Linked DNA regions of Hoeflea sp. 108. The protein of the gene in region 1 interacts with the protein of each later gene in a pairwise test. Links are inferred from orthologs where the notes say so. Each region holds a gene or a part of one and is shown on either strand. Other genes may lie near its edges. The genes, in order: dnaQ and dnaE.

Evidence for each region.
Region 2: the proteins of dnaQ (region 1) and dnaE interact in binary tests that used the Escherichia coli proteins (3 or more experiments, as listed by UniProt). The link is inferred for Hoeflea sp. 108 from one-to-one orthologs.

The regions. Positions count from the first base shown.
Region 1 is NZ_KB890024.1:5,053,268-5,056,517, forward strand. The notes cover bases 16-2,957. They hold dnaQ (DNA polymerase III subunit epsilon), read left to right. Parts: upstream 16-1,099; coding sequence 1,100-1,816; downstream 1,817-2,957. Other genes in these bases: B015_RS0125100 (shikimate dehydrogenase), read left to right, coding at 16-389; coaE (dephospho-CoA kinase), read left to right, coding at 386-976; secB (protein-export chaperone SecB), read right to left, coding at 1,917-2,405; B015_RS0125120 (FxsA family protein), read right to left, coding at 2,501-2,957. Outside these bases: more of B015_RS0125100, read left to right, coding at 1-15; more of B015_RS0125120, read right to left, coding at 2,958-3,001; B015_RS0125125 (Tim44/TimA family putative adaptor protein), read left to right, coding at 3,209-3,250. UniProt on the Escherichia coli protein: DNA polymerase III is a complex, multichain enzyme responsible for most of the replicative synthesis in bacteria. The epsilon subunit contain the editing function and is a proofreading 3'-5' exonuclease.
Region 2 is NZ_KB890024.1:2,264,711-2,269,059, forward strand. Bases 1-4,041 are described here. They hold dnaE (DNA polymerase III subunit alpha), read left to right. Parts: upstream 1-310; coding sequence 311-3,841; downstream 3,842-4,041. Other genes in these bases: B015_RS0111080 (S-(hydroxymethyl)glutathione dehydrogenase/class III alcohol dehydrogenase), read right to left, coding at 1-88; B015_RS0111090 (RNA polymerase sigma factor), read right to left, coding at 3,857-4,041. Also shown: more of B015_RS0111090, read right to left, coding at 4,042-4,349. UniProt on the Escherichia coli protein: DNA polymerase III is a complex, multichain enzyme responsible for most of the replicative synthesis in bacteria. This DNA polymerase also exhibits 3' to 5' exonuclease activity. The alpha chain is the DNA polymerase catalytic subunit.

The DNA.
Region 1 (3,250 bases):
TCGTCAACCGCACGGTCGAACGGGCTGAGGAGCTGGCGCGCCAGTTTGGTACCGAGGTCTCGGCGCATCCCCAGTCGGCGACGCATGAACTTCTCGCTGATGCATCGCTGCTGGTGAACACCACCGCGCTCGGAATGCATGGCAATGAGGGCCTGCCGGCCGATCCCGCCGGCCTGCCCGACCATGCCATCGTCACCGACATCGTCTATGTGCCGCTCGAAACGCCTTTGCTCGCTGCAGCCCGGGCGCGCGGCCTCAGGACCGTCGATGGCCTCGGCATGCTGCTGCACCAGGCCGTTCCCGGCTTCGAGCGCTGGTTCGGCAAACGCCCCGAGGTCACGGCCGAGCTGCGCAACATGATCGTCGCCGACCTGGACGCCAAGAAATGATCGTGCTTGGGCTGACCGGTTCGATCGGCATGGGCAAGTCGACCACGGCGAAGATGTTCGTCGAGGCCGGGGTGCCGGTGCACGATTCCGATGAGGCCGTGCATCGCTTGTACGCCGGCGAGGCGGCACCTTTGATCGAGGCTGCTTTCCCGGGAACGGTGAAGGATGACGTCGTCGACCGCACTGAGCTGTCCCGCCGTGTGCTGGGCGATGCGGCCGCGCTGAAAAGGCTGGAAGGCATCGTCCATCCGCTCGTCCGGGCCGACGCCAGCGCTTTCCTCGAGCGCAGCCGTGCTGCTGGCTCAGCCATCGCCGTGCTCGACATCCCGCTTCTGTTCGAGACGGCTGGACGGGCCCGCGTCGACAAGGTGGTGGTGGTGACCGCCCCTGCCGACATCCAGCGCGAGCGCGTGCTGGCGCGGCCGGGCATGACGGAAACGAAATTCGAGGCGATCCTGGCCAAGCAGGTGCCCGATGCTGAAAAGCGCAAGCTCGCCGACTATATTGTCGATACCGGCCAGGGGCTCGAGCCAGCCCGTGCCGCAGTGCGGGCCATCATTGCCGATTTGACGGTGGGAAAGCCCTGAGCAGGCGAACTGCCGCACTTGTCCCCCGGCTGTCCGGGAGGGCATGCTCGGCAAAAGCATGATCGCGGAACGTGGACGCCGGTTTCCGGCGGGATCATGCTCACACAAAGAGAGAAGCACGACTTGCGCGAAATCATTTTCGATACCGAAACGACCGGCCTCGACAACCGCGAGGATCGCCTGATCGAAATCGGCTGCATCGAGCTGGACAATCGCTTCCCGACGGGCCGCACCTTCCACAAATACATCAACCCGCAGGGGCGCTCGGTGCATCCCGACGCGCAGGAAGTGCACGGCATCTCCAATGCCGATCTCGAAGGCAAGCCGATCTTCTCCGAGATCCTGCAGGAGTTTCTCGATTTCATCGACGGCGCCAAGCTCGTCGCTCACAATGCCAGCTTCGATATCGGCTTCATCAATGCCGAGTTTGCCCGGCTCGACGTGCCGCCTGTCGATCCAGGGCTGGTCATCGACACACTGGCGCTCGCCCGCCGCAAGCATCCGATGGGCCCCAATTCGCTCGACGCGCTGTGCCGACGCTATGGCATCGACAACAGCCGCCGCACCAAGCACGGCGCGTTGCTCGACTCCGAACTGCTGGCCGAGGTCTATATCGAGCTCATCGGCGGCAAGCAGGCGGCACTTGTGCTCGACAGCGCCTCGTCTTCAACTGGCAATGGCCGCAATGCCGTCGAACTCGACATCGTCATCGCGACGCGTCCGGAGCCCCTGCCCTCGCGGCTGAGCGAGACGGAGATTGCGGCGCACGGAAAGTTGGTTGGCGAACTCGGCGAAAAGGCAATCTGGGCCAAGCTTCTGGCGCCTGCCGAAGCGAGCTGACGGCCGGTCGAGCCGCCCGATTTCCACAGGATGCACCCAAAAAAAAGAAAAGCCCGGCACATGGCCGGGCTTCTGCATTCTGGTCGCCTGAAGCGAGGTCTTAGCTGGCCTTGACCTTCGAGGCAGCCTGTTCCTCGGCGATCTTCTGCTGGAACATCTGAGCGAAATCGATCGGATCGAGCATCAGCGGCGGGAAGCCACCGTTGCGGGTCGCCTCGGCGATGATCTGGCGCGCGAACGGGAACAGCAGGCGCGGGCACTCGATGAAGAGCAGCGGCAGCATGTGTTCCTGCGGGAAGCCGTCGATGCGGAACACGCCGCCATAGACCAGCTCTACGTTGAACAGCACTTCCTTGTCGAAGGCTGCCTTGGCGTTCAGCGTCAGGTTGACGTCGAACTGCTTGTCCGTCATCGGGTTGGCGTTGACGTTGACGTTGATGTTGATGCCGGGGGCCTGGTCGCGGCCGCGCAGCGAGTTCGGCGCGCCGGGGCTCTCGAAGGAGAAGTCCTTCACATACTGAGCCAGCACGTTCAGCGTGGGCTGCTGTGCGTTACCGTTGCCGTTGGCGCCGTCTTCGTTGTTGGCCATAAGCCCTTGTCCTCTTGGCTCGGCCGTCATGCGGCCTATTGGAAGTGGCGCGTTGGCTACCATGCCCGGCCTGTCAAGACAAGGTTTTGCCGGCGTCAGTCGCGGCGGGACTGGTCGTCGGGCAGCGAGCGCCACGGCGTGTCTGGATTGGAATTCGGGCGAGGCTCGCGCCGGAAGTCTTCCTCGTCGAGGTCGATGGTCCTGCCATCGCCCGGACGGCCGCGCCGTGCGAAGCCGTTGAAGTCGGTGGCAACGACGATCCGCTTGCTCAGCAGGCGCCAGGCGAGTTCGCGCACGGGCGGCAGGAACAGCAGGATGCCGAATATGTCGGTGATGAAGCCGGGGATCACCAGCAGGATGCCGGCGAGCACGATCATGGCGCCGTGAGCCAGTTCCTTGCTTGGGTCGCGTCCTGCCTCGATCTCGGCGCGGGCGCGGTTCATGACGCCAAAGCCCTGAACACGCAGCAGGATTGATCCCACGACCACGCTCAGCAGCACCAGGCCGATGGTCGGCAGAACGCCGATTTCGCTGCCCACCACGACGAAGCCGGCGATCTCGAGAAGAGGCAGGGCAAGGATCAGAAGGGGCAGCATGAAGGGCGTGGGTCCGGTCGGTTCGAGTTGACGAATGCATCATATGCCGTCACAGGCAAAGCGCATACATCGTTAGATATGCCGCAGCGCCTTTGATTTGAATGATCGGCGCATGCGTTCTATATGCAATAGCTGAGACGGCGACAGCCGGCCAAACGCAGATAGGCCGGCTTCGGCCATGAACAAGGGACGGATCGGCGGGAAGATATGCAATTCTTCGATTTCGGCACGATTTTCTTTCTGATCGCA
Region 2 (4,349 bases), 2.8 Mb from region 1 along the record:
CTTCGCCCTCGCGTGGGCCTTCGAGGTCCACCTCCATGATCTCGAGCGGCTTGCCTGCTCCAACGGCTACGGCGGCGCGGGTTTTCATGACGGTCATCCTTTATGCGTAATCAGGGGAAAAAATGTTGGCCTCAGGGTTTCAGGTTTTGCCGCATCGATCAACCGGCAACGCGACACCCCGCGGTCGCAAAGCGGCGTTTGCGTTCGAATTCCACAAGCCTCTGCCGGTGCGTCGCTGGGCAGGGTGGACACGACCGCCGCGCTGGCCGAACATGACAGTTGCAATATTCCCCGAAGGATAGACGATTCGATGTCGAGTGACAGGCTGCCGCGCGATCCGCTCAAGCGTGAAGCGCTGAAAGCGGAAGCAAAACCAGAGGCTTCGCCGCGGACTTTCATCCATCTTCGCGTCCATTCGGCCTATTCTCTGCTCGAAGGTGCGTTGCCGCTTGGCAAGGTCGTCGGCCACGCCGTCAAGGACGATGCGCCCGCCATCGCGGTCGCCGACAGCAACAATCTGTTCGGTGCGCTGGAGTTTGCCCAGAAGGCGACCAAGGACGGCGTGCAGCCCATCATCGGCTGCCAGGTAGACGTCGACTTCGCTGAGACGGCAGATAACGGCCAGCGCGGTCCCGTCTGGAAGCAGGCGCACGAGCTCTACCCGATTGTGCTGATTGCAGCGACGGAAGACGGCTACGCCAACCTCGTCCGCATCATCAGCCGCATGTATCTTTCGACGCCGAACGGTGAACCCATTCATGCCAAGCTCGAATGGCTGAGTGCGCTGTCGGATGGCATCATCTGTCTTAGCGGTGGGCCGCGCGGGCCGATCGGCACAGCCATCAAAAACGATCATCATGCTCAGGCCGAAAGCCGGCTGCTCGGGCTGCGGGAGATTTACGGCGATCGGCTCTATGTCGAGATCGAGCGCCTCGCTGGTTATGACCGTCTCATCGAGGCGGCCACCATCGATCTTGCCTATCGCCACCACTTGCCGCTGGTCGCCACCAACGAGGCTTTCTTTCCGTCCCGCGCGGACTTCGAGGCGCATGACGCGTTGATCGCGATCGCCGAGGGATCGGTGGTCGCGGAGGACAATCGCCGGCGCCTGACCCCGGACAATTTCCTCAAGTCTCAGAAGGAGATGGCAGAGATTTTTGCCGATCTGCCCGAAGCGATTGACAACACGGTCGAGATCGCCCGGCGCTGCTCCTACTATCCCAAGAACCGCAAGCCGATCCTGCCGCGTTTCGCCGGCGCCGAAGTTGCCGACGCGGAAGCTGCCGAGCGTGCCGAGGGCGACGAGCTTGCTCGCCAGGCTCGCGAAGGCCTGGCCGAGCGCATCGCAACGCGCGGCATCTATCCGGGCTTTACCGAAGAGCAGTATCGGGAACGTCTCGAGTTCGAGATCGGCATCATCCAGCGGATGAAGTTCCCCGGCTACTTCCTGATCGTTGCCGACTTCATCAAATGGGGCAAGCTGCAAGGCATCCCCGTCGGACCCGGTCGTGGTTCGGGCGCAGGTTCGCTTGTCGCCTATGCGCTGACCATCACCGACGTCGACCCGCTGCGTTTCTCGCTGCTGTTCGAGCGCTTCCTCAACCCCGACCGCGTCTCGATGCCCGACTTCGACATCGACTTCTGCCAGGACCGCCGTGAAGAGGTGATCCGCTATGTGGTGGACAAGTACGGTCGCGACCAGGTCGGTCAGATCATCACCTTCGGAACGCTGCAGGCGCGCGCGGTGCTGCGCGACGTCGGCCGCGTGCTGCAGATGCCCTACGGCCAGGTCGACAAGCTCACCAAGATGGTGCCGCAGAATCCGGCCAACCCGGTGACGCTGGCGCAGGCGATCGAGGGCGAGCCGCGTTTTGCCGAGGAGGCCGAGCGCGAGCCGATCGTGCAGACGCTGCTCGAAATGGCCCAGAAGCTGGAGGGCCTGTACCGCCACGCCTCGACCCATGCTGCCGGCATTGTCATCGGCGACCGTCCGCTGTCCGAGCTGGTGCCGATGTACCGAGACCCGCGCTCGGACATGCCGGTTACCCAGTTCAACATGAAATATGTCGAACAGGCCGGCCTGGTGAAGTTCGACTTCCTCGGCCTGAAGACGCTGACGGTGCTGCAGAAGGCGGTGCAGTTCATCAGCCGCCGCGGCGTCGACATCGACCTTGCGCTGATCCCCCTCGACGACCCCGAGACTTACGCCATGCTGTCGCGCGGCGAGACGGTCGGCATCTTCCAGGTTGAAAGTGCCGGCATGCGCAAGGCGCTGATCGGCATGAAGCCCGATCGCATCGAGGACATCATCGCGCTGGTGGCGCTCTACCGCCCGGGCCCGATGGAAAACATCCCGACCTACAACGCCCGCAAGCACGGCGAGGAGGAGATCGAGTCGATCCATCCGAAGATCGACTACCTGGTGAAGGAGACCCAAGGGGTTATCGTCTACCAGGAGCAGGTCATGCAGATCGCCCAGGTTCTGTCGGGCTATTCGCTCGGCGAAGCCGACCTTCTGCGCCGCGCCATGGGCAAGAAGATCCGCGCCGAAATGGACAAGCAGCGCGAGCGCTTCGTCACCGGTGCGATGGAAGGCGGCGTCTCCAAGCCGCAGGCCAACTTCATTTTCGACCTTCTGGCAAAGTTCGCCGACTATGGCTTCAACAAGTCGCACGCAGCCGCCTACGCCATCGTTTCTTACCAGACGGCCTATCTCAAGGCGCATTACCCGGTCGAGTTCCTCGCCGGCTCGATGACCTACGATATGTCCAACACCGACAAGCTGAACGACTTCCGCCAGGATGCCATGCGCCTCGGCATCGAGGTCGTGCCGCCGTCGGTCATGACCAGCTATCGCGATTTCGAGGTCGGCGAAAAGAAGATTTTCTACTCGCTCGCCGCCATCAAGGGCGTGGGCGAAGCGGCCGTCCATCACATCGTCGCCAAGCGCGCGGAAAAGCCCTTCGCGAGCCTCGCCGATTTCTGCGAGCGCATCGATCCGAAGGTGGTGGGCAAGCGCGTCTTCGAAAGCCTTATCATGGCCGGCGCGCTCGATTGCTTCGGTCACGAGCGTGCCGCCATGATGGCCGGTATCGAGCGCATGATGGGCCTGGCATCGCTGGCCCATGAAAATGCGACGCTCGGCCAGTCCGACATCTTCGGCAGCGCCTTCTCCGGCCAGGCGCCGGTGCTGCACCTGCCACAGACCGACGCCTGGCTGGCAGCCGACAGGTTGCACCGCGAGTTCCAGGTGGTCGGCTTCTATCTCTCGGCGCATCCGCTCGACGAATACAAGTCGGCGCTCGAAAAGATGCGTGTCCAGAACTGGGGGGACTTTGCAGCGGCCGTGAAGCGTGGCGCTACTGCCGGACGATTGGCGGGCACCGTCACCACCAAGCAGGAGCGCAAGACCAAGACCGGCAACAAGATGGGCATCGTCCAGTTCTCGGACGTGTCAGGCCAGTATGAGGCCGTCATGTTCTCCGAGACGCTGGCGCAGTACCGCGACTTCTGTGAGCCCGGCAAATCGGTGGTCATAACGGTGGCTGCCGAAGACCGGCCGGAGGGCGTCAGCCTACGCATCCAGACGGTGCAATCGCTGGAGGACGAGGCAAGCCGTGTCCAGAAGACCCTGCGCATCTTCGTGCGTGATGCGGCCCCCCTCAACACGCTGTCCAATCACTTGACGACGCGTGGCGAGGGCGAGGTCAGCTTCATCGTGCTCAAAGGTGAGGCGCAGGGCGAAATCGAGATCGAGCTGCGCGAACGCTACCGCATCACCCCGTCGATTGCATCGGCTATGCGCGCCGTGCCGGGAGTGGTCGAGGTCGAGCTCGTCTAGCTTGGCGGCAGTTGGTCATCGATGGACGTTGCCGCTCTTGCGGGCCAACTCATCGCGGCAGCTGTGCGCGCGCTCCATGAGCATGGTTCGCTCGCGTTCGTTCTGGGTCAGCGCCGCCGCCCGTTCGAACTCGCCGAGCGCTTCCCGGAAACGGCCGAGCTTCATCAGCAGATCGGCACGCACGCTTGGCAGCAGGTGGTAGTTGCGCAGTGCGGGTTCGTGGACAAGCTGGTCGGCAAGCTCCAGCCCGGCCGCCGGCCCGAATGCCATCGATAGCGCCATGGCCCGGTTCAACTCGATGACGGGCGATGGCGCAAGCTCGGCCAGTGCGGCATAGAGAGCGGCGATGCGCGGCCAGTCGGTCTCTTCGGCCGTATGCGCCCGGGCGTGGCAGGCGGCAATGGCCGCCTGAAGTGTATACGGACCCTGACGGGGCAGGGCTTGTGCCCTGGCAAGGGCGGCGAGCCCGCGGTTTATCAGCAGATGGTCCCAGCGCGCGCGGTTCTGG